3 regions of the Solibacillus sp. FSL W8-0474 genome follow, and region 1 is predicted to be linked to each of the others. Evidence: riboswitches for the same ligand, from Rfam matches in the RefSeq annotation. Region 1 holds a riboswitch; each other region holds the start of a gene.

The links. A riboswitch is a leader RNA that binds a small molecule or an ion and turns the genes downstream of it on or off. The one in region 1 is predicted to bind lysine.
Positions count from the first base shown of each region.
Region 2: linked by a shared signal. The riboswitch ahead of NYE67_RS14005 (aspartate kinase) and the one ahead of NYE67_RS01320 (amino acid permease) in region 1 are both predicted to bind lysine.
Region 3: linked by a shared signal. The riboswitch ahead of NYE67_RS09395 (transporter substrate-binding domain-containing protein) and the one ahead of NYE67_RS01320 (amino acid permease) in region 1 are both predicted to bind lysine.

Region 1 is NZ_JBBOQJ010000001.1:255,613-266,217, forward strand. Features, by position in the region: gene NYE67_RS01280 (LLM class flavin-dependent oxidoreductase) at 1-551, opposite strand, end outside; gene NYE67_RS01285 (LysR family transcriptional regulator) at 737-994, opposite strand; gene NYE67_RS01290 (hypothetical protein) at 1,305-1,568, shown strand; gene NYE67_RS01295 (RtcB family protein) at 1,565-2,764, shown strand; gene NYE67_RS01300 (nitric oxide synthase oxygenase) at 2,920-3,975, shown strand; gene NYE67_RS01305 (restriction endonuclease) at 4,038-4,592, opposite strand; gene NYE67_RS01310 (CynX/NimT family MFS transporter) at 4,655-5,788, opposite strand; gene NYE67_RS01315 (IS1182 family transposase) at 6,113-7,567, shown strand; lysine riboswitch at 7,876-8,056, shown strand; gene NYE67_RS01320 (amino acid permease) at 8,150-9,607, shown strand; gene NYE67_RS01325 (RNA 2'-phosphotransferase) at 10,055-10,605, shown strand, end outside.
Region 2 is NZ_JBBOQJ010000001.1:2,757,182-2,767,786, forward strand. Features, by position in the region: gene rph (ribonuclease PH) at 1-40, opposite strand, end outside; gene racE (glutamate racemase) at 166-966, opposite strand; gene NYE67_RS13970 (MarR family winged helix-turn-helix transcriptional regulator) at 983-1,426, opposite strand; gene NYE67_RS13975 (helix-turn-helix domain-containing protein) at 1,500-1,721, opposite strand; gene NYE67_RS13980 (acyl-CoA thioesterase) at 1,791-2,234, opposite strand; gene sdhB (succinate dehydrogenase iron-sulfur subunit) at 2,405-3,181, opposite strand; gene sdhA (succinate dehydrogenase flavoprotein subunit) at 3,198-4,943, opposite strand; gene NYE67_RS13995 (succinate dehydrogenase cytochrome b558 subunit) at 5,036-5,653, opposite strand; gene NYE67_RS14000 (YslB family protein) at 5,925-6,341, shown strand; gene NYE67_RS14005 (aspartate kinase) at 6,448-7,680, opposite strand; lysine riboswitch at 7,773-7,951, opposite strand; gene uvrC (excinuclease ABC subunit UvrC) at 7,986-9,776, opposite strand; gene trxA (thioredoxin) at 9,875-10,189, opposite strand; gene NYE67_RS14020 (electron transfer flavoprotein subunit alpha/FixB family protein) at 10,350-10,605, opposite strand, start outside.
Region 3 is NZ_JBBOQJ010000001.1:1,922,876-1,933,480, reverse strand. Features, by position in the region: gene NYE67_RS09410 (HAMP domain-containing sensor histidine kinase) at 1-1,112, shown strand, start outside; gene NYE67_RS09405 (2-oxoglutarate dehydrogenase E1 component) at 1,427-4,234, shown strand; gene odhB (2-oxoglutarate dehydrogenase complex dihydrolipoyllysine-residue succinyltransferase) at 4,330-5,589, shown strand; lysine riboswitch at 5,729-5,914, shown strand; gene NYE67_RS09395 (transporter substrate-binding domain-containing protein) at 6,032-6,862, shown strand; gene NYE67_RS09390 (amino acid ABC transporter permease) at 6,982-7,728, shown strand; gene NYE67_RS09385 (amino acid ABC transporter ATP-binding protein) at 7,732-8,466, shown strand; gene NYE67_RS09380 (DUF6501 family protein) at 8,814-9,011, shown strand; gene NYE67_RS09375 (toxic anion resistance protein) at 9,060-10,166, opposite strand; gene NYE67_RS09370 (5-bromo-4-chloroindolyl phosphate hydrolysis family protein) at 10,176-10,605, opposite strand, start outside.

The sequences.
Region 1 (10,605 bases):
TTATCGAAAAACAAGTCCTTCTCAATATCTGCAATAAAGGCATCATCTTCCCAAGAATCCCAGAGTCCTTTTACAACATCCAAATATTCTTTGGCAATCTCATAGCGCTCAGGATGAGATGGATGATCTTCAATTTTTTTATTGAAATTTAATGCCGTACTTTCAAGTGGGGTAGTAACTACATTCCAGCCAGCACGACCGTTACTAATTAAATCAAGTGAGGCAAGCTGTCGGGCTACATTGAAAGGTTCACTATAAGACGTTGAAATTGTTCCAACTAAACCAACATGATTTGTAACTGCAGCAAGTGCCGATAAAATAGTTACCGGTTCAAAACGATTTAAGAAATGTGGAATGGATTTATCATTTATGAATAGCCCATCTGCAATAAAGACAACATCAAACTTTCCTTTTTCTGCAATTTGAGCTTGTTGAGTATAAAATTGTAGGTCAACACTTTGCTTTGGATTTACTTCAGGATGCCGCCAGCTTGAAATATGGCCTCCTACACCATGTATCATTGCACCGAAATGTACTTGTTTCTTCACCATGACGCCATCTCCTTTAATTCCTATTGAATTACTTGTAATTGATGAATGAATCGTAACATTATTCAGACAATTAATACAAGGGGGGTACTGATAGAAAAATCCTATCAGTAAATAGGAACACACAGAGGTATGGAGGAATTTTTAGGCCAATATAAAAACACCATTTAAGAAATGATGTTAAAAAGTTAAAGTTTCTGAATTTCTGTTTGGCTTTTACGGTAAAGTGAAACAATTTCTCGGGCATAAGGTAAAAAGTGCTTTCCTTCTTTTGATAAGCTTAAACTACGTCCAGAACGAATAAACAATTTCACATTTAGACTTTCTTCAAGTGATTTGATACGTGCTGAAATAGTAGGTTGTGAAAGAAACAATACATTCGCAGCTTTATGGACACTTTTGTACTCCACTACGTATATAAAAGATTCAATATGATCAATATTCAAATTTACCCGCCCCCTTTTTATAAAGTCTATAAGAATAGTGGGTTTATTGGCAAGGGTATAATTGAGTATTCTGAACTTTATGCTGGGATCAGCTATACTTTCTCGCTTCATAGTTGCTAAAAACCCTCTGAAACTTTCTAATATCAGTGCTCGAACGTCTAAAATGTGCTCCGAAACTTCTAATATCGCTCAATTACTTCGAATAAAATAAACAGGTAAAATTTTCCTCACCATTAAAGTTTAACGAAACTTATTCCTCTCTCAGCACGTAAATACTACCAAATGTTTCATAAAAAGGGGGGTTGATGTCTTGAAACGTAAATTTATGTTCGCATCACTAGGTGCGCTGCTTCTATTTATTCTTTATACGCTAGCTCAATTTATTTATGGTATCATTCAAACTTTTTTATACCGGCCTCAATTTGCGCCGGATGATTTCGTATTACAATCTGAAGTCGCATTCGGTTTCATTGTACAGAGGTCACCGCTCATGTTAATCGGAATTTATATGCTACTAACACTTCTATTATTTGCTCTACTGATGTTGAAAAAAGAAAGGCGTGAACAGAATTGATCGAAGTTACCGGGAAATTTACGAACGCAAAAATATATACAAATACACCGCAGGAAACAGCGATCGAGCAAATTAATGAGCTCGTCAATCAATCGTTTATGGAAGGAACGAAAGTACGCATTATGCCTGATTACCATGCAGGGAAAGGCTGTGTGATCGGTACAACGATACTGCTGAAGAAACATGTCGTTCCGAATTTGGTCGGGGTCGATGTTGGATGTGGTGTACTTGTTTCTGAAATTGGTTCAGGAGCAGTGGACTTTAACAAGCTCGATGCAACGATTAGACGTTTCGTTCCAAGTGGCAATGTAATTCATGATGATACGCCAGAAAGTCATGAGCTTTTTGCAAACGAAAATTTTATCGCACGCGGCTTACAAAATGACTATACGAACCGATCTCTTGGTACATTAGGCGGCGGCAATCACTTTATTGAGCTGGCAAAAGATGATGAAGGTATCTATTATTTACTAATTCACACAGGTTCTCGTTATGTCGGGGCGAAAGTAGCAAACTGGCATCAAAAGCGTGCATTTGAATCATTGCAGCGTGAAGATTTAACAGAAAAAATTAAAGCTTTAAAAGAAGTAGGACAGGAAAAAGAAATTCAAAAAATGATAGAGGCGTATAAGAAGGAAAACCCCTTTGTCCCAAAAGATTTAGCTTATTTGGTTGGGGATCAATTCGATGATTACATTGCCGACATGAAATTGGCACAGCGTTTTGCACATGAAAACCGTATTCAAATTGCAAAAACGATTGCTAATCATATGAAGTGGGAGTTTGCAGAGCAGTTTGATTCTGTACACAATTATATAGATACCGATGCAATGATTTTACGTAAAGGGGCAGTACGTGCTGCAAAGGATGAAAAGCTCGTCATCCCAATGAATATGCGAGATGGCTCGTTAATTTGTATCGGTAAAGGCAATGCGGACTGGAATGAATCCGCCCCACATGGAGCAGGTCGTATTTATTCAAGAACTGCGGCAATGAAAAATTTATCAATGGATGATTTCAAGGAAACGATGAAAGGCATTTGGACAACTTCTGTCAGTGAGGAAACATTGGATGAAGCACCAATGGCCTACAAGCCAATGCAGGAAATCGTGGAGCAAATCGATGAAACCGTATCGATTCAAAAGCATGTGATCCCCGTTTATAATTTCAAGGCGAGTGACAAGTGGAAGAAGTAAGAGACAAGGTATGCATAAAAATGTGCATATCTTTTTATTTCCCCTGTTTATGAACACTTTTAGTCATGTATGAAAAATACATGTTTTAATCAGCTGTTGTTTCGTTGAGTTTCCTTATTTTAAGCGCCAAAATGAAGGAATAGGGAGATGAAACGATGACAACGACAACGAAGGAATTACAAGAACGAATTGAATTTCTCACTTTATATAAACAAGAAACGAAGCAATCGGATGACTGGCTAAAGTTACGTATAGAAGAAGCAAAGTATCCGGCGTTTATTTTAACGACTGAGGAACTTACTTATGGTGCACGAGTTGCATGGCGCAACAGCAATAAATGTATCGGGCGGCTTTTTTGGAATAGCTTAACTGTTTTTGATCAGCGTGAATTGCTAAAGGAAGACGAAATATACGAAGCACTTGTGAACCATATTGAATTTGCCACAAACAACGGCAAAATTCGGCCAGCCATTACTTTATTTGACCCGAACCGTGTACGGATTTGGAATCATCAGCTCATTCGCTATGCAGGGTATGAAACAGAGGAAGGGATTATTGGGGATTCCACGTCTGTAGAATTCACGAAAATCTGCGAAGGTCTTGGGTGGAAAGGTGATCGGACAAATTATGATGTATTGCCGCTTGTCGTTCAAGTAGATAACCGTGAGCCGATTTACTATGATTTGCCTAAAGAGATCGTGCTTGAAGTGCCAATTACCCATCCCGACTATGATTTTTCAAAATTAAACATGCAGTGGTATGCAGTCCCAATCATTTCAAGCATGCGTTTTAACATTGCAGGAGAAGACTACCAAGCTGCACCGTTCAATGGCTGGTATATGGGGACAGAAATCGGTGCTCGCAATTTGGCTGATACGTACCGATATAATTTCCTGCCAAAAATTGCTGAGGCAATGGGGTTGGATACATCACTAAATGCTACTCTTTGGAAAGACCGTGCACTCGTGGAATTAAATGTCGCGGTACTTCATTCTTATAAAAATGCCGGAGTGAGTATAGTTGATCACCATACAGCAGCACAGCAGTTTCAACTTTTCAGCCAGCAAGAAAAAACAAACGGCCGTGATGTAACAGGAAACTGGGTATGGCTTATCCCACCATTATCACCGGCAACAACGGACATTTATCATGAGCCGATTGCTAATACAATCAAAAAGCCAAATTACTTTTATCAATTGCAACCATATTAATGGAGCGGCACTACACAAAAAGGGTTATGTTCAAAATCAAATTAACTCTGAACACAACCCTTTTATCTTTTATTTAAGATGATTTGAATTAATTCATCACGATCGATTAAATAAACATCATTAATATCTGCAAGTTTTTCGGCCTGCCGGGTAAAATGGCTATTCGTTACAACCCATGCTTCTGTTGCCTCATACATTTTCACCGCACCGATAATCTCCTGGACAGCCTTTACGCCGACCGTACTGGAATAGCGTTTTGCCTGCACAGCAATGATGTCTTTCCCATCCTTCAAAATGAGATCCGCCCCGTAATCACCACTCGTTGCGGTATAGCGCACTTTAAAGCCGCGGCGTTTAAATAGTTCACCTAAAAACTTTTCAAAATCTTCACCGCTCATTTGGTCGACTTCCCGAATACCGGACTTCCGTAACTTTCTTATTTTTCGTGTTTTCAGCCAAATTATAAAACCAATATAGAGTACAAAATAAGTGATAATTCCTATACCCATACCTTCTAAAGTTTTCGTTACATTAAAACCAACTGCAGCAGCTAATACAATGAAAAATAACGGTATAATCGGCAACCGTTTTTTATTTCGTTTTCGTTTTTTACGCAATAGTTCAGTACTCCTTTTATTTACTCACTTTTATTATAGCATAAAAGGGTACGTATGTTTGGTTAGACTGTTTGATTCTTTGCGCTTATAAATGAAGCAAAAAATAGCAAAACTGAAATTAAAATAAATAACAGAAGCGGCATGGACCAACTATTCGTCAAATCATGTACATAACCGAATAGAACAGGTCCGACTGCTGCAACTAAATAGCCGATTGATTGCGCAAATCCGGAGAGCTCCGCTGCATCGTATGCAGTTTCTGTACGCAGTGAAAACAGCATTAATACTAAACCGAATGAAGCGCCGCCTGCAAAACCTAAAAAGATCATCCATAAAATCGCGAGGCTTGTCCATTCCATCCACACTCCCGTAAAGCCAATTAAATAGCAAATCGTAAAGAAAATGACGATCGGACGCTGTGAAATGAGCTTCCCTGCAATAATTGGAATAACAAACGTCATTGGAATTTGTGCAAATTGCATAACAGACACCATCCAACCAGCAGCGGTAGCATCCAAACCTTGACTAACAAAAATTTCGGGCAGCCATGCAGAGGAGCAGTAGAATAAAAATGACTGGAAGCCCATTGCGCCTGCAACTGCCCAGGCGAGTGGTGATTTCCACATTTGCGTTTTCATTGTCTGTGAGGTCGACATTTGCAAGTCCACTTTAGGTGTTCGCAAAATCGGTATCCATATAATTAATGTCAGAACACCTAAAACAATCGAAAAGCCTAATGCTATTTGCCAGCCTGCATTTGTGGCAATCGGAAAACTAAAACCAGCAGCAAATCCGGAGGAAATATTCATCGATACGGAATACACCCCGGTTAACAGGCCGATATGCAGGGGGAATTTCCATTTGAAATAGCTCGGAATAAGAACATTTCCAAAAGCGATGGCAATCCCTATAAGAATTGTTCCTCCAATCAGAAGTACTGTTTCACCTACAGAACGTAGTAATATTCCGGTACAAAGTAAAAAAACTGAATAAAATAAAGTCCATTCCATTCCCCATTTACGTGCAATGCGCGGTGCAAATGGCGAAACAATAGCAAACGCGACTAACGGAATAGTTGTTAAAAATCCTGCAAGCACGTTTGAAATGCCGAGGCCATCCCGGATAAAGGAAATAATCGGGCCTACTACAGTGATTGGTGTACGTAAAGTAGTAGCGAATAGGAATACAGCAACCATAAAAAAGAGAAGTGGTTTATTCGAGGGCACTGAAAAAGTCCTTTAGCCACAAGTTAGAGAGTACAGGAACGAAAATTCGTTCCTGTACTCTCTTTTTCTTCGATGCCGTTGATTTCCATTCCGGCGGACGCGTTTCGCGGGCACGGCTCCAGCCTTCTCCCTCGCTTCGCTCAGTCCGGGTGCTTCCGCACGTGCTGTTCCCGCAGAAGTCGCCGCCTCCATTCCAATCAACTGGTACTACTCTCGTCACTAAAAGGGTTTTCCCCTCGTATAATCTCCCAAATTTCCTGTATAATTGAAGGACTAATAAAAGGTGGTGCGACCATGATTTCTAAACAAGAAACATTGAATTTAAGTCCTTATATGGCGTTGTACGATTTAATCATTCCAAAAGACAATATGCTTCGACAAATCAATGAACTCGTGGATTTTTCATTTATCGTAGAAGAACTTCAGTCAAAATACTGTTTAGATAATGGCCGTAACGCAATTCCACCGATTCGCATGTTTAAATATTTACTCTTAAAAGCGATTCACGACCTGTCGGATGCCGACCTTGTCGAGCGTTCGAAATACGACATGTCCTTTAAATATTTTTTAGACATGACCCCAGAAGAAGATGTCATTGATTCAAGTTCGCTGACAAAATTCCGTCGACTTCGTCTTCAAGATATGAATCTATTAGATTTACTGATTCAGAAAACCGTTGAAATTGCCTTAGAAAAAGGACTTCTACTCAGTAAAATGGTTATCGTTGACGCAACTCATACAAAAGCTCGTTATAATCAAAAATCGCCAAAAGAATTTTTACAAGAAAAGTCGAAAAATGTGAGAAAAGCCGTGTATCAACTCGACGAAAACATGGTTGGAAAATTCCCTGAGAAGCCTACGTCAAATGAGGTCACAGAAGAATTAGATTACTGTCGTCAAGTAGTTGAAGTAGTGGAAACGCAGTCAAAGATTGCACAAATCCCGGCGGTGAAAGAAAAATTAAATGTTTTAAAAGAAGTGATTGATGATTATGAAGCCCATCTAAGCTATTCAAATGATCCGGATGCACGCCTTGGTCATAAGTCAGCAGATACGTCTTTCTTTGGTTATAAAACACATATTGCGATGAGCGATGAACGAATTATTACAGCAGCGGTTGTGACGACAGGTGAAAAAAGCGATGGTCATTATCTTCAAGAATTAGTCGAGAAAAGTCGAGAAACAGGTATGGAAATTGAAACGGTTATTGGAGATACAGCTTATTCAGGAAAAGATAATTTAGCGTATATGAAATCAGAAAAACTTCAGTTAGTTTCGAAGCTACATCCCCTTATTACTAATGGTCGTGGACAGCGAAAAGTTGAATTTGATTTCAATAAAGATGCAGGGATGTTTGTTTGTCCAGCAGGGCACATGGCATCGAACAGAAGACGGACAGGTAAGAAAAGCGTGAATCAAAGTTTAACGTTTTATTTCGATATTGAGAAATGTAAAGTTTGTCCGATGCGAGAGGGCTGTTATACTGAAGGTGCAAAAAGTAAAACATATAGCGTCACAATTCAATCGACTACCCATCAAGAACAAGCAGCGTTCCAAGAAACAGAGGAATTTAAAGCACTCGCTAAAAATCGGTATAAAATTGAAGCAAAAAATAATGAATTAAAGAATCCCCACGGCTTTAAAACAGCAAAATCGGCGGGGTTATTTGGCATGGAAGTTCAAGGAGCCACAACCATCTTTGTGGTCAATCTAAAACGAATACTGAAGCTAATGAGCGAAAAGGAATAAATAGAGACGAAGAAAAGAGGCATTTTCCATTCAAAATCGAATGAAAAATGCCTCTTTTATGTTGAAAAACGAAACCGTTCTAAAAAACGAAGGTTTTTCAGTGCCCTCGGTTTATTCGATAGTATTTTTTTGCTGTTTTGGTCTATTTTTTGTTCATTCATTAATGAGGCTCCTTTCCCTGCAACAGCGCCAAATAAATAGTAAGAATAATCTTAAAAAACTGAAAAATATCAACGCATTGCTATCAAAAAAATATTATGTTAGACTAATAATCATTATTTCAATTAAATATATTACCTCATGTAAATGTATGGGGTAGAGGTCGCAATCATTATGATTAGTATAGCGGAGATTGAGAAGAATCTGTGAAGCTTTATGAAAGGAATGATTGCCGAAGTGTTATTTTTCTTCTTAAATATAACGCTGGGGCTGTCTCCGATAAGGAACAGAACTGTCACATGTGTAAGCATGTGTTGAGCTATCTTTCAAGTTTGATGAGGTGTAATTATAACCATCACAAAAACTTGTGGTGGTTTTATTTTTACACTTCGCCAAACAAAACAAAAAGGGAGTTTTATAATCGTGAGTGAAATTAAAATAGATCAGCTCGGTAATAAAAACGAGTTAAAAAGAGGATTAAAAAGCCGCCATGTTACGATGATCTCGTTAGGCGGAACAATTGGTACAGGCCTATTTTTAGCATCAGGTGGGGCCATCGCACAGGCAGGTCCTGGTGGGGCATTGCTCGCATATGCATTAATCGGGGTTATGGTGTATTTCCTAATGACATCATTAGGTGAAATGGCTGCTTATATGCCGACATCTGGTTCGTTTAGTACGTATGCAACGAAATTTGTAGACCCGGCATTAGGGTTTGCGCTTGGTTGGAACTATTGGTACAACTGGGCAATTACGATTGCAGCGGAAATTGCGGCTGTGTCATTAATTATGAAATACTGGTTCCCGGACAGTTCATCGATTGTATGGACAATTTTATTTATCGTAGTCGTTTTATCATTTAACTTAGCATCGGTAAAAGCTTTTGGTGAAGCAGAATACTGGTTTGCGATGATCAAAGTCGCAACGGTAATTGTATTTATTATTGTCAGCTTTTTAATGATTTTCGGCATATTAGGCGGGAATGATCCGGTCGGCTTCACGAATTTCTTTGCGGGAGATGCCCCGTTTAATGGCGGTTTCCTAGCTCTATTCGGTATTTTCCTTGCAGCTGGATTCTCATTCCAAGGTACGGAAATGCTAGGGGTAACGGCAGGGGAAACAGATGATCCAGCTAAAAATATTCCAAAAGCTGTACGTTCAGTATTCTGGCGTATATTACTGTTTTACATTTTCGCGATCGGCGCAATTGGGTTACTTATTCCGTATACCGATTCACGCCTTTTATCAGAAGACATTGCGACAAGTCCATTTACATTAGTATTTGAAAACCTAGGTGTCGCGTTTGCAGCCTCTGTTATGAATGCGATTATTTTAACAGCAATGCTTTCTGCAGGGAACTCAGGTCTTTATGCAGCAAGTCGTATGCTTTATCAATTAGCAGTAGACGGAAAAGCACCGAAACTGTTCATGAAAGTAACGACGCGCGGCATTCCGATGTATGCCTTGCTTGCTACATTAGCAGTAGGTTCACTAGCATTTTTAGCTTCTTTCTTTGGCGATGGTGTCGTATATATTTGGTTACTAAATGCTTCAGGTATGTCCGGCTTTATTGCTTGGCTCGGTATTGCAATCAGTCATTACCGCTTCCGTCGCGCTTATGTCGCACAAGGAAAGTCATTGAGCGATTTACCTTATGTATCAAGATTCTTCCCATTCGGTCCACTGTTTGCCTTCGCACTATGTATGATTGTCGTGTTAGGTCAAAACTATATGGCCTTTATGGGTGGGACAATTGACTGGTACGGAGTAGTTGTTTCCTACATCGGCTTGCCATTATTTGCATCATTATGGATTTTCTATAAAGTTAAACATAAAACAAAGATGGTTCCTTTAATGGAATGTGATTTATCAAATAAATAGTAATTAAAACGTAATGTTAGCGTCAGCTTTCATTGCGTTTTTTTGTGGAGTGAATGGGGCTTGTGCTGTTTATATAGTTTTGAACGTGGATATTAAGTTGTGCAAAGTGGCGAATATGTAAGGGAGAGTGGCTAATAAGTGAAGTCAGGTGTCTAAAATGTCCATGAAGGTGGCGAATATATATAATTGAATGTCTATTAACGCAGATAAAGTGTCGATTAACATTCCCAGCCACTTCAGAAGATTTACATTTAAGAACGCTGTGACGAATAAGTCTTAAAGAGTGTCTATTAAAACAAACTAAGCGGCGAATATAATTTCGAGTGCCCTTCAGCATAACTTTTATACTTTAAAAGAAAGGAATGGTATTATAGAAGAAATGAAAATCTCTATCTATGGTACTTGATCTTATCAAAAATAGAATAGACTTATAAGGAAGTGTTAGGAATGCCTATTTCAGCAGGTTTATATAAAAAAATACATCAATGGATAATGGGTGAAGATGGGAAAACTGTAGCGTTTCGCCCGTTTTTAACAAATGGAAATCCATACAAATCAAGAATTTTTCTAATCAGCACAAACGCAGTACCCTTTTTTAAAGTAGAAGATAGAAGTGAGCAGATTTTTGCAGAGTCATTAGTGAATAGAGACTTGTTTCAGGAGCTTTATTTTAGTGAAATAAAGGGAGCCCCCCGTGAATTTAAAGGGTCTTTACAGTTTGAAGCATGGCTGAAAAAGCAGTACAATGAGTCGCTTCTTTATACTTCATTAAATACGTATCAACTAGATTCGGCGGACCATGCAAAAAGTGCGAAAAAAGAAGGTGCCGCAAATTTTGAACGAGGTAAAACAATTTTCAAAGAAGTTTTGGAAGAGTTTCAGCCGGAAATCATTATTTTGCAAGGGACAGCTGCATTCAATCAATTTAAAACTTTATACGCAGATAATCTCGCTATTTACAATGCGAATGAGTTAAAAGTGCAAGTTTTGGAGGAAAC
Region 2 (10,605 bases), 2.5 Mb from region 1:
GACGTAATTCATTCACAGCTCGTAAGTCATGTCTAGTCATTCTTGACCTCCTCAATTTGTTCGCGCACTAATCTTAACACACTTTCAGAACGGTCAAAAGTGTAAACGCAAGACATAGAAGGAAAAAGGCCCAAATTAGACAAAATGCCTAATCTGAACCTTTAATTACTTTTCAAATGTAATTTTGCGTATATCCAGTTCATCATTCTCCAACCAACGTTCTGCAATGGAACGGAAAATCGGAACGGAACCGGAAGCATATAATATATGTTTTGGTGGTTCCTCATCTGTTCGCAACTGCCCTTTATAGCTTAAAATTGCTTCGACATCTTTGGCAGTTTCTTCAGCAGATGACAAAACATGAACATGTGGACCAACTGCTGCTTCAATTTGTTTTTGTAAAATAGGATAATGTGTACAGCCTAAAATGACTGTATCAAATCGCTCATCTTCCAATGGCTTTAATCCTTTTGCGACAAGATCATATGAAAACTGACCTTCATACTCGCCACTTTCAACAAGAGGAACAAATGTCGGACAGGCGAGTGGAATAATCGTTGCTTTTGTTGCTAACGATTTTACCGCCTGTTCATAAGCGCCACTTTTAATCGTGCCTTCTGTTGCGAGTACTACTACTTCATTACGCTTTGTCTTTTTTATTGCAGCTCGTGCCCCAGCATTAATTACACCTAGAACAGGAAATGGCATATGCTTTTGTAAACTTTCCAATGCAACGGCTGTCGCAGTATTACATGCTATGACAAGCATTTTCACATTTTTCTTTTCAAGTACTTTTGCCATTTGCCATGTAAAATTACGTACCTCTTGTTTCGTGCGAGGTCCATATGGACAGCGCGCCGTATCACCTATATAGTATATTGTTTCATTTGGCAATAGCTCCATAATCGCTTTTGCCACTGTTAAACCGCCAACTCCAGAATCGATTACACCAATTGGGGCATTCACTTGTACCGCCTCTATCCTATTTCATTAATAAATGTAGTTTTTGTAAAGTTCGTGATAATTGCTCGAATTCTTCTTCGTTAAATTCCTCTGTAATATCCCGTAAATAATCTTGACGCTTAAGAATCACTTCTTGAATAATTCGCTCGCCTTCGGATAAAAGATGAATACGTACAACACGGCGGTCATTTTCGTCACGCACACGTTGTACCAATTCATTTTTTTCCATCCGGTCTACTAAATCCGTCGTTGTCGAAAAAGCTAAATACATCTTCGTCGACAAGTCACCAATCGTCATATCACCAGATTCATGCAACCATTGCAATGCAATAAACTGCGGTGGGGTAATTGTATAATTGCTTAGTATTTCGCGACCTTTTTGTTTAATTAAGTGTGAAATATATCTTAATTCTTTTTCTAGGATTGCTACAGATTCAGAGCTATGTGTGCTGTGATCTTTCATCTACTCCATTCACTCCTCGATGCGTTTCATAGTTCTATTTTGAAGTTTTTTTTGTGAAATAGCAAGTCTTCAATCAGTATATTGACAATTCTTGAAGTCTTAACAGCTCCAGAATTGCTTGAGTACGACTTGATACACCCAGCTTTTGAATCGTATTGGAAATATGATTTCGAACAGTTTTCTCACTAATACCTAACTTTGCCGAGATTTCCCGAGTTGAATAGTCCTTTATTAAAAGCTCAAAAATTTCGCGTTCTCTTTTTGTTAACAGCGAACGATGCTGCGGACGATTCATTTTGCAACACCCTCCTATCTTCTTCCTTGTACATTATGTCGAATATACAAAGCAGGTGAGGGCATTTAACTATTTCCCGAGCAATAATTTTTTTTGGTCCTCTAATAAAGGGACACCTTTCCCCGTATTATGATTCAATTGTACAAGCGTTCCACGTGCTGTGTAGCATATTTCATCTTTTTTATTCGTCACCATATAATGCAAATCAAGTGATGATGTGCCGATTGATGCCGTTTTAACGAAAATTGTCAATTCCTCATCAAAAAACACTTCCTTCAAATAATCACATTGAATATCTGCTACTACAAACATACTTGTATCATCTGATCCTTCTATGAAATTAAAACCCATTGCTTTAAAGTACTCAATTCTTGCATACTCTAAATATGCAAACACTTTCGTATTATTTACATGACCATACATGTCTGTTTCCGAAAAGCGGACACGTACTTTTGTCGAAAAAGAAAATCCAGCCATCCACTCTTTCACATCTTGAATATATGTAGCTCGCATAAAAACATCCCCCTTTTTAAATAAATCATCATCCCCTGATAATGAATATGCATTCATTATAGCATAATTTGTAATTTCGTTTAAATACGAGAGCACGATAAAAGGAGTTATTCATACAGAAGTAAAAAAAAAGACTCCCACCAAAGCGGGAGTCTTTTAAATCTATTAGATTAGTCAACCATATGGTCAGAACCGAAGAAGTTCTTGAACATTTGAACTGTTGTTGCACGGTTAAGTGCAGCGATAGATGTTGTTAAAGGAATTCCTTTTGGACAAGCAGCTACACAGTTTTGAGAGTTACCACAGTTTGCAAGACCACCGTCGCCCATAATTGCTGCTAAACGCTCGTCTTTATTCATTGCACCAGTTGGGTGAGTGTTGAATAAACGAACTTGTGATAATGGTGCTGGACCCATGAATGAAGCTTTTTCAGACACGTTTGGACATGCTTCCATACAAACACCACAAGTCATACATTTAGATAGCTCATATGCCCATTGACGTTTACGCTCAGGCATACGTGGACCTTCACCTAAATCATAAGTACCATCGATTGGTACCCATGCTTTAACTTTCTTAAGTGCATTGAACATGCGCTCACGGTCTACTTGTAAGTCACGTACAACTGGGAAAGTTTTCATTGGCTCTAGGCGAATTGGTTGAGTTAATTTATCTACTAATGCTGAACAAGATTGTTGTGGACGTCCGTTAATAACCATTGAACATGCACCACAAACTTCTTCTAAACAGTTCATATCCCAAGTTACCGGTGTCGTTTTTTGACCGTCAGCAGTAACAGGGTATTTTTGAATATGCATTAGCGCAGAGATAACGTTCATACCTGGACGGTAAGGAACTTCAAACTTTTCAACGCGTGTAGCACCGTTCTCACTATCTTGACGAACGATTTCTAACTTAACTGTTCTTTCAGTATTTACTGTTTCCATTTTTTAGTTCCCCTTTCTACGCTGAGTAGTCGCGTTTACGTGGTGGAATTAACGAAACGTCTACTTCTGCATAAGAAATAATTGGTTCGCCCGTTGCAGGGTCGAACTTCGCCATAGTTGTTTTTAAGAAGTTTTCATCATCACGTTCTGGGAATTCTGGCTTATAGTGAGCACCACGAGATTCGTTACGTAATAATGCACCCTTAGTCATAACTTTAGCTAAATATAGCATGTTCTTTAACTGACGAGTGAAGTGGGCACCTTGATTCGACCATTTTTGAGTGTCGTTAATGTTGATGTTTTCCCAACGCTCTTGTAGCTCAGTTAATTTCGCATAAGTTTCTTCTAATTTTGCGTTCACACGTACAACAGTCATGTTGTCAGTCATCCACTCACCTAGCTCTTTATGAAGTAAGTAAGCGTTTTCTGTACCATCCATGTTTAAGATAGCTTCCCATTTTTCTGTTTCTTCTTGTACGCGGCGAGTGTAGATTTCTTCTGGTAAATCTTCAGCATGCTTTTGAAGTCCTTTAATGTACTTCACAGCATTTGGTCCCGCAACCATACCACCGTAAATTGCTGATAATAGTGAGTTAGCACCTAAACGGTTTGCACCGTGTTGTGAGTAATCACATTCACCCGCAGCAAATAATCCAGGGATTTCAGTCATTTGGTCATAGTCGACCCATAATCCACCCATTGAATAGTGAACTGCCGGGAAGATTTTCATCGGTAATTTACGTGGGTCATCCCCTACGAATTTCTCGTAGATTTCAATGATACCACCTAATTTAATATCTAATTCATGTGGATCTTTGTGGGATAGGTCTAAGTATACCATGTTTTCGCCATTAATACCCAGTTTTTGATTTACACACACATCAAAAATCTCACGTGTTGCGATATCACGTGGTACTAAGTTACCGTAAGCAGGGTATTTTTCTTCTAGGAAGTACCATGGCTTACCGTCTTTATAAGTCCAAACACGTCCACCTTCACCACGAGCAGATTCTGACATTAGACGGTTTTTGTCATCGCCAGGAATTGCAGTTGGGTGAATTTGAATCATCTCACCATTTGAATATGTTGCACCTTGTTGATAAACAATCGATGCAGCAGAACCTGTGTTAATAACAGAGTTCGTTGTTTTACCGAAGATAATACCAGGTCCACCAGTAGCCATAATAACTGCATCACCACGGAATGAACGGATTTCTTCGCTTTTTAGATCTTGTGCTACGATACCACGGCAAACGCCTTCATCATCAAGCACAGCACCAAGGAATTCCCAGTGCTCATATTTTGTAACTAAACCAGCAACTTCTTGTGCACGAACTTGCTCATCTAGTGCGTATAATAATTGTTGACCTGTTGTAGCACCTGAGAATGCTGTACGGTGCATTAACGTACCGCCGAAACGACGGAAATCAAGTAAACCTTCTGGCGTACGGTTGAACATTACACCCATACGGTCCATTAAGTGGATAATTCCAGGGGCTGCATCACACATACCCTTAACTGGTGGTTGGTTCGCTAAGAAGTCTCCACCGTAAACTGTATCGTCAAAGTGGATCCATGGAGAATCCCCTTCACCTTTTGTATTTACTGCTCCGTTAATTCCGCCTTGTGCACATACAGAGTGTGAACGTTTTACTGGAACTAACGAGAATAATTCAACTGCAGTACCAACTTCAGCTGCTTTAATCGTAGCCATTAAGCCTGCTAAACCGCCACCAACGACGATTACTTTACTCTTTGCCATGATTATTTCTCACTCCTCATCAATTGCTAATTACTTTTACTCATAATTCATCTGAACTGTCTTAATAACTGTATATTAGTGGTCAAGTTAAACTAAACAGCGAATGAAATGATAGCTGCAACACCTATGATTGCTAAAATTACGAAGAATAATAACGTAACATAAGTTGTAATCTGTTGAGATTTTTTAGACTGTGTAATACCCCAGCTCACTAAGAATGACCATAGACCGTTCGCTAAGTGGAATGCTGCTGATACGATACCGACAATATAGAATGCCAACATTAATGGGTTATCTACGATTTCTACCATCATATCAAAGTTAACTTCAGCGCCAAATGCTTTTTGAACACGCGTTTGGAAAATGTGCCATGCAATGAAGATTACAAGGAAGATTCCTGTGAAACGTTGTAAAGCAAACATCCAGTTACGGAATGTGCTGAAACGGCCCGTATTGTGTGTAGATGTAAATGCAATAAACACACCATAGAATCCGTGGAACATTAATGGAATATAAATAATAATCCATTCCATTGCTAACAATAACGAGTGCGGAACTAATTCCATCATACCTGTTGCGTTATTGTAAACCTCTTCACCACCAACTGCAGTGAAGTTCAAAGACAAGTGGAACACCAAGAACAACCCGACAGGAACTACACCTAATAACGAGTGTAAGCGGCGCCATAAAAATTCACGATCTTTCGACAAAACTGTTACCCCCCTTAGTACTTGAAATACACAAGTGCAACGCCTCAAATTTGTAAACGTTGTGTTATTGACTGCGCATTTCATCATGGTACAATATTATGACATGTCCATTGTACTCTCAACAGATACTAGCGTCAAGGTAACGAGGGATATTTTATAATCATTTTAAAGACGGATTTTTGCTATTTTAAGTCCAGTTTTTTCTACTTATAACTATTTTCTTCCTGAAAGAATGAAAATTATAAGAAAATTTATGAAAGAGGTTTTTAATATGGAGGGGTACAAAATGAAAACGATTCCAAGTTTTGGATATGAAATCCTTCGCGATCATCTTCTACCATCGATTTTAGGTAAGCATGAGGAAGATGTTTTATATTGGGCAGGGAAAGAACTAGCACGTAAATTTCCGCTATTTTCCATGGATGAGCTTCCTTCATTTTTCGGGGAGGCCGGCTGGGGTCAGTTAATTTTGGAGAAAGAAATAAAGGATGAACTTCATTACATACTTATGACGACCGAGGAAATGTCGATTAATATTGAGCAGCGCTGTTTTCGTTTAGAAGCAGGCTTTTTGGCTGAGCAAAAGCAAAAACAACTTGGCTATTTAACAGAATGCTATGAAGAAAAAATTGAAAAGAAGAATTACGTCAAATTCATTTTAAAGTGGGATTTAAAAGAGAAGATTTGAGCGCAAATAAAAACTGCTGCTTTATAAAAGCTAGCAGTTTTTAGTTTTTTTAACATAGAAAAATAGTTATATCATTCTTGATTAGCACTAGTAATGGCTCTCCACTTTAAGAAGCGGGAACTTCCTTCATTGCTATATTAAATTCCTCATGCAAAGCATTTGCAGCGCGCACCATTTCTTCTTGTGGCACGACGACAGACACTTTTATTTCAGATGTGCTAACCATTTTAACCGGAATATGTTCACGTCCCAGACGCGCAAACATACGTGCTGCGACTCCAGGGTTTGAAGCCATTGCTGATCCAATAATCGATACTTTAGCCAACCCGATTTCAAAATCTGCAAAACTAAATCCAAGTGACAATTTACTCGACTCTAATACACGTAAAGCATCAGCAAATTCTTCTTTTGAAATTGTAAAAGAAATTGTAGGCTTAATCCCGTCAATAACTGCCTGCACAATAATATCAACATTAATATCATTTTCCGCTAAAACACTAAATACTTCGGCTAATGACGCTGTTTCATATGAATCATATCCGATCGTTAAACGAATAATATCAGATTCATATGCCACCCCGCGCACAAGTAAATTTTTTTCCATGTCTACATCCCCTTTTATTAATGTACCTTCTACGTCCTCGGTAGCTGAGCGTACAACGATTGGCATATTGTAATTTTTTGCAAGCTCAACTGCTCGAGGATGCAAAATTTTAGTACCTAAATTGGAAAACTCCAACATTTCATCATATGAAATTACAGATAATTTCGTAGCATCTTCCACAAGCTGCGGATCTGCAGTATAAATGCCTTCTACCGTTGAATAAATATCAACACGTTCCGCATTTAAAGCAATGGCTAATGCAACGGCGGAAGTTTCAGAACCGCCTTTCCCTAAAGTCGAAATGTTGTGTGTGTCTGTTATTCCTTGGAATCCTGAGACAACAACGATCTCTCCTAGATCAAAATGTTTTTCAAAACGCTTATTATCTATAGAATCAATTCGGGCATTTCCATATTTTTCATTTGTTTGAATACCTGCCTGCCAACCGGCAAGTGACACTGCTTTTCCCCCATGCTCCTGAATTGCTAAAGCAAGAAGGGCGCTTGTTATCTGCGCTCCCGTAGAGATTAATGCATCCATTTCACGCTTCGACGGTTCATGAGTAATTTCCGCGGCAAATTGCCGTAAATTTTGACGAATGGACGTCATCGAAGAAACGACAACGACTAAGTTTATGCCACGACCTTGCTCTTTTATCACCTTTTTTGCTACCTGTACTATTTTTTCTGTTGTTGCCAACATTGGTCCACCAAACTTTACTACAACTGTCTGCAATGTCTTCCACCCCTTATATTTTTCCATCAAAAAAGCGACCTTCCATATGTTCATGGAAAGTCGCCGTCAATACAAATAAAGGTTTATATGTTTTTCAGGATAGCTCTCCAGAACATAAAGTTCTGACAATCTTACATTTCTTAAATGCAAAACCAGCAAAATACGTGAACAATACGTATTTCACTTCGGCAGAATCTCCTTTCAAATGCTGTCGCCGGAATTGTTCTTCCTCGAGCAATTTACTCTTAAATACTGCACCTCTATCGTTTATTAACTATTGAATTGTCTTTTATAGTAACATAACATTATTCTTTATTCAATGATGCTTCGTGAAAGTGACGATAAATTACTTCTGCCAATTTGGCGGGAACACCGGCTTCTTGCAATTGTAACTCTGTTGCTTCCCGAATTTTTTTTACCGATCCAAAATGCTTCATAAGTTGCTGTTTACGTTTCGGTCCTATACCCGGAATGCCATCAAGTACGGATGTAATTGCATTCGTCTGATGTTGCTGACGCAGAAATGTAATGGCAAATCGGTGTACCTCATCTTGTATACGTTGCAATAAGTAAAAACCATCACTTGTCCGTTTTAAAGGTACAACTTCTGGTGGAGCGCCAAATAACAGTTGGGATGTGTTATGCTTATCGTCTTTTGCAAGACCTGCTATTGGAATCATTAATCCTAGCTCATCTTCTATTACTTCTCTTGCAACCTCCATTTGTCCTTTTCCTCCATCGATTAGGATTAAGTCCGGTAATGGCAAGCTTTCTCGTAATACCCGTGTATAACGGCGCCGAATGACTTCTTGCATCGCCCCATAGTCATCATGTTTTGCGGCTTCTCGTGTTTTATATTTCCGGTATTCCTTTTTTGCAGGCTTCCCGTCTACAAACACAACCATTGCAGAAACAGGATCAGCACCATGCATATGACTATTATCAAATGCTTCGATACGAAGTGGTAATGGAATTTGCATAGCTTCGGCAAGTGCTTCACAAGCTCCTACTGTACGTTCTTCCTGACGCTCAATTAACTGGAATTTTCCGTGTATTGCAATATTGGCATTTTTCATAGCTAAATCGACCAGCTCTTTTTTTGTACCGCGCTTTGGTGTCTGCACCTTTACGTTTAAAAGCTTTTGCAAAATCGTACCATCAATCGTCTTTGGTACAAAAATCTCTTTCGGCAGTAAATGATGTGGTTGCTCGTAAAACCGTCCGACAAATGTTAAAAATTCTTCTTCTGCCTCGTTATATATAGGGAAAATCGATACATCTCGTTCAATTAATTTTCCTTGCCGCACAAAAAATACTTGTACACACATCCACCCTTTTTCGACTGCATAGCCAAATACATCCCGATTGCTTAAATCATCCGATACGATTTTTTGCTTTTGCATAACCTGCTCGATATGTGCAATTAAATCCCGGAATTCCTTCGCCCGTTCAAATTCCAGCTTTTCGGCTGCATCGAGCATTTTTCGCTGAAGATCTTTCTGAATTTCTTCGACACCACCGTTTAAAAACTTTGAAATTTCACCAATCATTTCATCATATACTTGTTTTTCAATTTCTTTTACACAAGGTGCTAAGCATTGCCCTAAATGATAATACAGGCATACTTGATTTGGCAGATGTGTACATTTACGAAGTGGATATAAACGATCAAGCAATTTCCGCGTTTCATTGGCTGCATACGCGTTTGGATAAGGTCCAAAATATTTTGCCTTATCCTTTTTTACTTTCCTTGTCGTTATTATTCGAGGGTAACGTTCATTCGTTATTTTTATATAAGGGTATGTTTTATCATCTGTTAGCTTTACATTATATTTCGGATCATGTAATTTGATCAAATTCAGTTCGAGTATAAGCGCTTCGAGATCACTTGAAGTTACAATATATTCAAAGTCCTCTATTTCACTGACTAATCTGGCTGTTTTACCATCATGACTTCCCGTAAAATACGAACGCACTCGGTTTTTTAACACTTTTGCCTTGCCGACATATATAATCGTCCCTTGACGGTCTTTCATAATATAGCAGCCGGATTCATTCGGTAATATTTCTAGCTTTGCTTTAATATTTGCATTCATATTCTCACCTATTGGATATGTCATTCACTTTATTTTAACTGATAGTCCCATAAGAAAAAAGCCGTACACCTTATTAGGCATACGGCTTTGCAATTTAATTATTTGTTGTCGTTAATAAAGTCGATTAAAGCTTCTTTTGGCATGAAGCCAGCAGTTTTTGCTTTTAATTCACCATCAACAAATAATAATAATGATGGGATTGACATGATTTGATAATCAGCAGCAGTGCCTTGGTTGTTATCTACGTCAACTTTTACGATTTTTACTTCGTTACCGATTTCTGCATCTAATTCTTCAAGAACTGGAGCAATCATTTTACATGGTCCGCACCATGCTGCCCAAAAGTCTACTAAAACTGTGCCGTTTGAAATTTCCTGTGGGAAAGTTTGATCTGTACCGTGTACAATTGCCATAATAAAATAGCCTCCTTAAATAACATCTGGTTGTAGTATAACATGTTTTGCCATTTAAAAAGTAGTAAAATGCTTGGGAATATAAATGTATGACATTTCTACGTAGTTTTTCGGATTTTTCACATAAAAAGCTCCCCTCAAAAAGAGGGAAGCTTATACATTATGCGTTTACTTTAAGCGCTTTAAACTCTTCGATTAACATTGGTACTACTTCAAATAAATCGCCTACAATACCATAGTCCGCTACTTTGAAAATGTTTGCTTCCGGATCTTTGTTAATGGCAACGATTACTTTTGAATTCGACATACCAGCCATATGTTGGATAGCACCGGAAATACCAGCTGCAATATAAAGGTCCGGTGTTACAACTTTACCAGTTTGACCGATTTGTAATGAGTAATCACAATATTCCGCG
Region 3 (10,605 bases), 1.7 Mb from region 1:
GTATTGAAATTATGCGGATAAATGATGTAACATCTGCTGCGGATTTTCCTGCCGGAGAAATGAATTATTTTTCAACTATTATAGAGAAACAATCAATTGATGGTACAGAAGGTTATGTCATCCACAGAGCGGTACGAATTGGACAATTTCAAGGAATTATGCAGCTCATTCATCCGTTGACGACATTCCATTCGATGATGAATTATATACTGACTACCATACTCATTGTCGGATTTGGTGCAATACTCTTCTCTGTTTCAATCAGCTATTATTTAGCAAATGTATTAGTTAGACCAATTGTCCAATTGAGGGATGCAATGCATTTAGTGAGAAATAATGGGTTTAAAGCACAGCCACAATTCGATTACTCAGCACATGATGAATTAGGGGAATTACTTCAGATGTATCGTACGTTAATGAATGAGCTTGAAATTTCGTTTACAAAGCAACAACAATTCGTTGCTGATGCCTCCCATGAACTGCGGACACCGATCCAGGTTATCGAAGGTCATTTATCATTAATTAAACGCTGGGGAAAAAATGACCCGGAGATTTTGATGGAGTCATTAACTACATCCTTATCGGAAATTACGCGGATGAAAAAGATGATTGAGGAATTATTGCAACTGGCTCGCCGGGAGGAAGCTGACGTATCTGCGGCAGCAAATATAGAAGAAGTTTATGAACAGGTGAAAGAAGAATTGCTACAGTTATACCCAGAGACACAATTTAATTTATCTGTTGTAGGACAGAGGGCAGATGCTGCAGTAACCGAACATGCGCTAGCGCAAATCTTTAGAAATATTATGAGTAATAGTATACGATATAATAGCAATGTGCCAAATCTTCAAATAAACATTCTTTATAACGATACGGACACAACAATATTAGTAACAATAGAAGATAATGGGCTCGGCATTTCAAAGGAGCATTTACCGTATATTTTTGATCGTTTTTATCGGGTTGATGAATCACGTACTAATCATGTGGCTGGTACGGGACTCGGCTTAAGTATCACAAAAATGCTTGTCGATAAATACCGAATCTTGATGAAAGTGGATAGTACTTTACAAAAAGGCACTATTTTTTCCCTGAAATTCCACAAAAAATAGAATAATTTTAGTCAATCTATTTATTATTTCAATAGTTCAAGAAAAAATATGCTAATTTTTATAAAAAGAGTTGTATTTTTTGTGAAGAGTAGTAAGATTGAGATGGAAAAAACGTTCTTCCCCCTTTTATAATGTGCTTTTAGTCTATGTGGAAGAGTGGTAAAATATTATTTGATTTATTTTGGTAGATAAAAAAGTAATACTTTATTATCAACAGCAGAAGGATAATAATTTTTATATTGTGGTATATAAAATTATTTCTTTCTAAGTAAATTATTGGAACAGCCATAAGGCAAAATTTGGAGGTTATTTTCATGTCGAACAATGTATTACCTGCAGGTTCTCCATGGTCAGCATTCTCTGGTCCTAACTTAGGTTATGTATTAGAGCAATACGACTTATTCCTGCAATCTCCTGAAGAAGTTGAACCGGAATTAGTACAGTTATTCCAAGCTTACGGTGGTCCTGTATTTGCAGATGGTCAACAACCAGTTGCAACAGCAGCTGTAGCAGGTACTGGAGACTACAAAAAAGTATTAGCAGCAGTTAAATTGGCAGAATCTATTCGTGAATATGGTCATTTAGCAGCAGATTTGTACCCATTAAAAAATCGTCAATTAGACACTTCACGCATTGAAGAAAGCGTATTCAATTTAACGGCAGCAGATCTTCAGGCCATTCCTGCATCAGTATTTTTTGCAAATGTCCCTGCAGGCGTTACTAACGGTAAAGAAGCAATTGATTACTTGAAGTCTGTTTATACAGATAAAGTAGGGGTAGAAGTTGCACATTTACAAAACGCGGAAGAGCGTGCTTGGATCGAAGCACAAATTGAAGGAGGAGCATTTAAAGCCTCTTTAACTCCAGAAGAAAAGAAAGCCGTGTTGGAACGTTTAACACGTATTGAAAACTTTGAAAAATTCATCCATAAAACATTCGTTGGTCAAAAACGCTTCTCTGGAGAAGGTTTAGACACACAAATCATTTTATTAGATGAAATCATTAAGGCTTCTGAATCAAATGGTGTTAAAAATGTACGCATCGGTATGGCTCACCGTGGTCGTTTAAACGTACTGACTCACGTTCTGAAAAAACCATACGATATGATGTTCTCAGATTTCGCACACGTTTCAAATGAACTTTTCTTACCGGAAGATGGCCGCTTACAAATTACTAAAGGCTGGACTGGTGACGTTAAGTATCACATGGGTGCATCTTACACACATGATTCTGGCTTGAATGTGAAATTAGCATACAATCCTTCTCACTTAGAAGTAGGTAACCCGCTTGTAATCGGTTCTGTGCGCGCTGCACAAGATGATACTTCTAAACCGGGCGTTGCTAAGCATGATCCATCTTCTGCAATGGGTATTATTCTTCACGGTGATGCAGCATTTGCAGGTCAAGGGATTGTAACTGAAGGCTTTAACTTCTCTCAAACAGCTGGCTTTAAAACTGGTGGTACTGTACAGATTATCGCGAACAACATGATCGGTTTCACAACTGAATTACATGATTCTCGTTCATCAAACTACTCATCAGATCCAGCAAAAGGCTATGATATTCCTGTAATCCATGTGAATGCAGATAGCCCTGAAACAGTAGCAGCTGTAGGTCGTTTTGTAGCGGCATACCGTGCTAAGTTTAAAAAAGATATCGTAATCGACTTGATTGGTTACCGTCGCTACGGTCATAATGAAACAGATGATCCGACAGTAACAAACCCTGAAACATATAAATTAGTAGCAAAACATGAGCCAATCCGAGCATTATATGGTGCACAGCTAGCTGAAGCAGGTATTTTATCTGCAGATGAAGTTAAGGCATTGGATACAAGCATTTATGCAGAAATGCAAGCTGCCTATGACCATGTTAAGGCAATGGCAGAAAAAGACGAACATACATCTATTGAAATGCCTGAAGAGTTAAAAGTTGAATTCCCTGAAATTGACACGAAAGTCGATGCAGAGCGTTTAGCTAAAGTGAATGAAGACCTACTTGTATTTGGTGACGGTTTCGAACCACAAAACAAATTAGGTAAAATTTTAGCAAAACGTCGTGATGCATTTACTGAAGGTAAAATTGACTGGGGTCATGCTGAGACATTAGCATATGCAACAATTACACAAGACGGCACACCGGTTCGTTTTACTGGTCAAGATGCACAACGTGGTACTTTCTCTCAACGTCACTTAGTATTACATGACAAAAACAATGGTGCTGAATTTACACCATTACACCATGTTGAAGGTGCAAATGCTTCATTCACAGTTTACAACTCACCACTTACAGAAGCGGGTGTTGTAGGGTTTGAATATGGTTATAATTTAGAAAACGAAAACGTACTATCTGTATGGGAAGCACAATTCGGTGACTTTGCAAACATGGCACAAGTAATGTTTGATAACTTCATCTCAAGTGCTCGTTCTAAATGGGGTCAAAAATCTGGTTTCGTACTTTTATTACCACATGGTTATGAAGGTCAAGGTCCAGAGCACTCATCTAGCCGTATGGAACGTTTCCTACAATTATCAGCTGAAAATAACTGGTTCGTAGCAAACTGCTCTAACGCAGGTAACTACTACCACTTATTACGTCGTCAAGCTGCATTATTAGGTACTGAAGGTGTACGTCCATTAGTAGTGGTTTCTCCAAAATCATTATTACGTCACCCATTAGCTGCAGCGACTGCTGAACAACTTGCAACTGGTCGTTTCCAGGAAGTAATTGAACAGCCAGGTTTAGGTAAAAATGCTGAAGCTGTAGAAAAAGTAGTACTTGGTACAGGTAAAGTAATGATTGATTTAGCAGAGCGTGTAAAAGATGGTGAAGGTTTTGACCACTTACACATCGTTCGTGTTGAACAAGTTTACCCATTCCCAGCACAACAAGTGAAAGATATTATCGCTCGTTTCCCAAATGTGAAAGAAATTGTTTGGGTACAGGAAGAACCAAAAAACCAAGGTACATGGACTTATGTTCTTGAAACTTTATATGAAATTGCTGAAGGCAAAAAAGTTCGCTATGTAGGTCGTCCTGCAATGAGCTCAACTTCTGAAGGTGATGGCGATTCACATAAAGCAGCTCAAGCGAAATTAGTTAACGAAGCACTTGAAAAATAATATAATCGATTGATTGATACCGAGCTACTTCTATACAAGGTAGGGGTAGCTTGCTATACAATAACTGTATAGCGTAATAAAAGGAGGATATGAACGTGGCTGAAATTAAAGTCCCTGAATTAGCAGAATCAATTACTGAAGGCACAATTGCCCAGTGGGTTAAAAAAGTTGGAGATCGCGTAGAAAAAGGCGAATTCATCGTAGAATTAGAAACAGATAAAGTAAACGCTGAAATCATCTCTGAAGAAGCAGGCGTATTAACTCAAATTTTAGCTGAAGAAGGCGATACTGTATTAGTAGGACAAGTAATCGCAGTAGTTGAAGCTGGCGAAGGCGCAGCTCCAGCACCTGCAGCAAAAGAGGAAGCACCAGCTCCTGCTGCACCTGCAAAAGAAGAAGCTCCTAAAGCAGCAGCAGCTCCAGCTCCAGTAGCAGTTGAAGAAACTTCAGGTGAGCGAGTAATTGCTTCACCAGCAGCTCGTAAATTAGCTCGTGAAAAAGGCATTGACTTAGCAGCGATCTCTCCAGTAGATCCTCAAGGTCGTGTACGTGTTCAAGATGTAGCAGCTCATGGCACAGCGCCTGCAGCACCTGCACAAGCAACTGCAGCTCCAGTTGGAAATGGTCCAATGATCTTCACTCCAGCAGGTGACACTGATCGTGTAACTGTTGAAAAAATGAGCCGTCGTCGTCAAACAATTGCAAAACGTTTATTAGAAGTTAAACAATCAACTGCAATGTTAACTACGTTCAACGAAATCGACATGACTAACATCATGGCTTTACGTAAACGCAAACAAGAACAATTCGTGAAAGCAAATGACATTAAATTAGGTTTCATGTCATTCTTCACAAAAGCAGTAGTTGCAGCACTTAAAAAATATCCATACGTTAATGCTCAAATTAACGGTGACGAAATTCACTTAAACAACTTCTTCGATATCGGTATCGCTGTATCAACTGAAGAAGGTTTAGTAGTACCAGTAGTTCGTGATGCTAACGCTAAGAACTTTGCTGAAATCGAGAAAAACATCGCTGAATTAGCTGGTAAAGCACGCGACAAAAAATTAGGCTTAAACGACATGGCTGGTGGATCATTCACTATCACTAACGGTGGTGTATTCGGTTCATTAATGTCTACACCAATCATGAATGGTACTCAAGCTGGTATTTTAGGTATGCACTCTATCGTTAACCGTCCAGTAGCTGTTAACGGTGAAGTTCAAATTCGCCCAATGATGTATGTAGCATTATCTTACGACCACCGTATTATCGATGGTAAAGATTCTGTTGGCTTCTTAAAAACAGTTAAAGAAATGATCGAAAACCCAGAAGATTTATTATTAAATTCATAATTAAAACATTGAAAGCTAATTCGTAATGTATATTGCGAATTAGCTTTTTTCCTTTAAATTTCAGAAAAATGAGTGTTGACGGAAAAGTTAGAATAATGTTAAACTTAAACTATTAATTTAATAACAAAACCTCACAGCTTAGTGAGGTAGAGGTGCGGTATTTAATAGTTTTGTATGGAGTCATTGAGCTGACAGTGAAGTATAAAAGAAGGAAATATCGCCGAAGTGTTGTTATAGCTCGATTTAACAGCGCTGGGTCTGTAATAAATAATTGCAGGACTGTCTCAATCTTCTTCCCGGATGATTGAGGTGTGCTATCTCATATTGGGAACTGTAGAGGATTTGGGCTAATCGTGAATGTAAACGACCTAAGGATATCCTTTTTGGTCGTTTTTTTTCATTTCTAAAAGCCTGAAATACATTTATTAAGGGGAGAGTTAACTTGAAAAAGAAATTATTAATGGTCATTACCGCAATGATGACAATATTTGTACTTGCAGCATGTGGTACAGATGATGAAAAATCAACTGGTTCTGACAAGAAAGTATTAAAGGTTGGTATGGAAGCTGGTTATGCACCGTTTAACTGGTCGCAAAAAGGCGATTCAAACGGTGGCGTACCGATTGATGGTTCGAAAGAATATGCAGCAGGCTATGATGTAGAAATCGCAAAAAAGATTGCTGAAGGCTTGGATATGGAATTGAAAATTGTAAAAACGGACTGGGATGGTTTAATTCCTTCTCTACAATCTGGAGCAATTGATTTAGTAATTGCAGGTATGTCGCCAATGCCTGATCGTATGGAAGCAATAGATTTCACAGAAAACTATTATACAAGTGATTATGTAATCGTAGTAAAAGAAGATGGTCCATATGCGAATGCAACAGCATTAGCTGATTTTTCAGGTGCAAAAATTACAGGTCAGCAATCGACGACACACTATGACGTAATCGATCAAATCGAAGGTGTAAATAAGCAGGTTGCAGCAACTGACTTTGGTGCAATGCGTGTCCAATTACAATCAGGTGCAATCGATGGCTACGTTTCTGAACGTCCGGAAGGGATTTCTGCTGAGATGGCATTAAACAACATAAAGTATATCGTTCCAGAACCAAACTTCGAAGCAGATGAAGCGTCAACAGCTGTAGCAGTAGGGTTGAAAAAGGGATCTGATTTACGTGAACAAATTAACAAAGTATTGGCTGAAATTTCGGAAGAAGAGCGTCAACAATTAATGGAAGACGCAATTGCAAATCAACCAGCAGCACAATAATCGTGTTGCAATTATTTTTTATGAAGGTTGTCTTGCCGGCAAACGGGAGACAACCTTTTTCTATTATCATTACCCAATACATATAGAGTATTAATAAGAAAGAATTGGAGGACAAGACTATGGCATTTTTGGAATCATCATGGAACTTGTTTACGAATAACTGGGATTTATTCGTACGTGGAGCTTGGACTGCACTTCTATTAGCGATTATCGGAACAATTTGTGGAACACTTATCGGATTTTTTATCGGTATTATGCATACGATTCCACAACGTAAAAGAAATATAAAAACGATTATTTTGAAAGTATTTAACTTTATTTTAACTTCATATGTTGAGATTTTCAGAGGGACCCCAATGATGGTACAGGCGATGGTTGTGTTTTATGGTCTCGTTTACTTAGGGATTGATATTGACCGTTTTTTAGCAGCTTCTGTTGTTATAACTTTAAACACAGGGGCATATATGGCTGAATATGTACGAGGTGGTATTGTATCAATCGATAAAGGGCAATTTGAGGCAGCTCAGGCGATTGGCATGAATCATCTTCAAACGATGTTACATATTGTCATTCCACAAGTAGCGCGCAATATATTACCTGCTACAGGCAACCAGTTCGTTATGAATATAAAAGATTCTTCCGTATTAAGTGTTATTTCCGTCGTGGAACTATTTTTCACTGCGAACTCAATAGCCGGAAGCAACTATAAATATATCGAAGCATTCTTTATTGCAACGGTATTGTACTTCATTATGACATTTACCGTAACAAGGTTCTTATTACTGTTTGAGAAGAAGATGGATGGACCTGCTTCCTATAAAGTGGAGCTCATTACAGGCAATAAGCTAGAAAAGGATGGTAAATAAAATATGACAGTTGTAATTGACATTAACCATTTAAATAAAAAATTCGGTGACCATGAAGTATTAAAAGATGTTAACTTCCAGGTGAATAAAGGGGAAGTTGTCACATTAATCGGATCTTCTGGTTCTGGGAAATCGACATTGTTACGATGCATTAACTTGCTCGAAACGCCTACAGCCGGAGAAATCATATATAACGGAGAAAATATATTAAATGATGGACACCATATAGAAAAGTACCGTACACATTTAGGAATGGTCTTTCAACAGTTTAATTTATTCAATAACTTAGACGTACTTAATAACTGCGTAGTCGGACAAATAAAAGTGTTGAAGCGTTCAAAAGAAGAGGCACAGCAAAATGCGATGAAGTACCTGGAGCTTGTTGGTATGAGTGCCTATAAAAACGCAAAGCCAAAGCATTTATCTGGTGGCCAAAAACAACGTGTTGCTATAGCACGTGCTTTAGCGATGGATCCGGATGTAATGTTATTTGATGAACCGACTTCTGCACTCGATCCGGAGATGGTAGGGGAAGTATTGAAAGTAATGCGTCATCTCGCTGATCAGGGAAATACAATGCTGATTGTAACGCATGAAATGGAATTTGCAAAAGAAGTATCAGACCGCATCGTCTTTATGGATAAAGGGGTCATTGTAGAAGAAGGGTCACCGGAAGCAATACTTGTAAATCCAAGTCATGAACGGACGAAGGAATTTTTAAAGCGTACGTTGCGTTAAAAATAGTAATTCATCTATAAAAATAGTTTATTAGCAAAAAACAAGGAGGTTTCCGGATAACTTAATCCGGAACACACCCTTGTTTTTCTTTTGCCTAGCTTTACTTTCTTGAATTCCATTCACTAATAAGTATAAAGACAACGGCAAATGCAATTGCTATTGCAAAAAACCACATTGGAACACTACCAAATGCCATAAATTCCACCTCTGAATGTGAGTTTAACATGTACTATTGTTTCTATCAATTATTGGCGCTTACCGTTTTTTATACGATCGAGGCTTTCCTATAGCGGTAAAATCATATAAAATAGAAGAGTATAGATATTTGTTAAAAGTGAGGGAACAGCATGCTACATTTAAAATGGAAAGATGCACCTACGATTCGTACAGTAAAATGTGTACATACGGATGCATCAAAGTATTTAGTATCAAATGTATTAACAGTAGGCAAGGAATATGAAGTGAAGAATGAGACGGAAGAATTCATCTTTGTTATTGATAACACAGGTGAAGTTGGCGGATTCTACAAAGAGTATTTTGCTTAAAAATAATGGGTACGTAAAAGGCTATAATGTCTTTTACGTACCCGTTTTTTATTTTTGCTCTAAAATAATATGTTCGATCTCATGGCGCTTTTCATCTGTTTTCACGTGCATACGCAACGTGTCTTCGATATCATGCAATAGTTGAAGCTGAGTTTGTTTAAAGCGGTCAACATCGTTATGTGATAGTGCAGGACGTTTTGCTGCTTTACTGGAAGCTTCGAGCATCTTACCGTTTTTGCGCATTAATTGCTCTGATGCATTCATCAGACGTTCCTGTGATTGCATAGCGCGACGCTGGTTGTTCATATTCAATAACATGGCTATTTGGGACTGCCATAGAGGAATAGTCGTCATAATAGAGCTTTGAATCTTTTCGATTAACAGTTGATTTGTTTGTTGGATCATACGGATTTGGGGAGCATATTGGATGGAAACTTCCCGCGAAAGCTCTAAATCATACATACGGCGGTCAATCCATTCAATTTGCATTTCCAAATCTTTCAGTTCATGCTGTTTAAAAGGGTTTTGACCTTCTACTACCTCTTGTTGAAGGGCAGGCAATACAACATCCCTCATATGCTGTTTTTTTACTTCAAGAGTCGCAATATAAATATTGATTTCTTGAAAGTATTCCTCATTCATTGCATATAATTTATTTAAAAACTGGTAATCGTTCAGTAGGGCACTTTGATTATATTCTAATTGAATACTTAATCGGTCTATTCTTTTACTTAATTTATTATAATGAGTCATAATTTCCTGAATAGACTGCTTGGAACGGTTAAATAACTTTGCAAAAAAACCTTTTTCCTGCTCGATCAAAGCATCCGGATCTATCATTTCTAAATGCTGCATTAAATCCGATAATACTTCACCCACTTTTCGGACATCTTTTCGCTGGATGTATTGCAACATTTGGGAAGTAAATTTCTTTAATGCTTCCTGTGCGGGCAGACCAAATGCAAGAACATCTTCATATTGTTTTGGTTCCAAATTTTGCGCTAGTTGTAATACCCTTTGCTTCATTTGATTTGATAATGATGCGAAAAGCGGTGAGGCTGCATTGTTCGCAACGTTCACCGCAAATTGTTCTTTACTTACTTGTAAGTCTGTATTCTCACTTGTTGTAAAGGCATCAAATGGATTATTCGTCATATTCATTTGTTACTCACCGCCGATTTTTAATCGATCTTTACGTTTTTCATTCGACATTTTAGCAAAGTCAAGTTCGATTTTTAAGTTTTCGATATCTGAAGATAAAGCACTCTTCAAATCGGATTCCATCGTTATTTGAAGCTCCTTTAATGTTTTTCGCGTATCTTCCAGAGCTAAATGTACATCCGTACCAGGAACCTGCTCCTTTGTTAATAATGTATATTTATCCGACAGCTCAACAGCTGAAGGTAAATGTGCATAAAAGAAATCTTCTACTGCATAAAACTTTTGGGGATTAGTCTGAACAATATTGATTATGCGTTTTGATAATTTAGACATTTCATTTATTTGTTTAAATGAGCGTACAGAACGTACACGGATATACTGCTGATTCAATGCCTGAATATGTGCACGGGCCTGTTTAATTTGTGCTTCAATT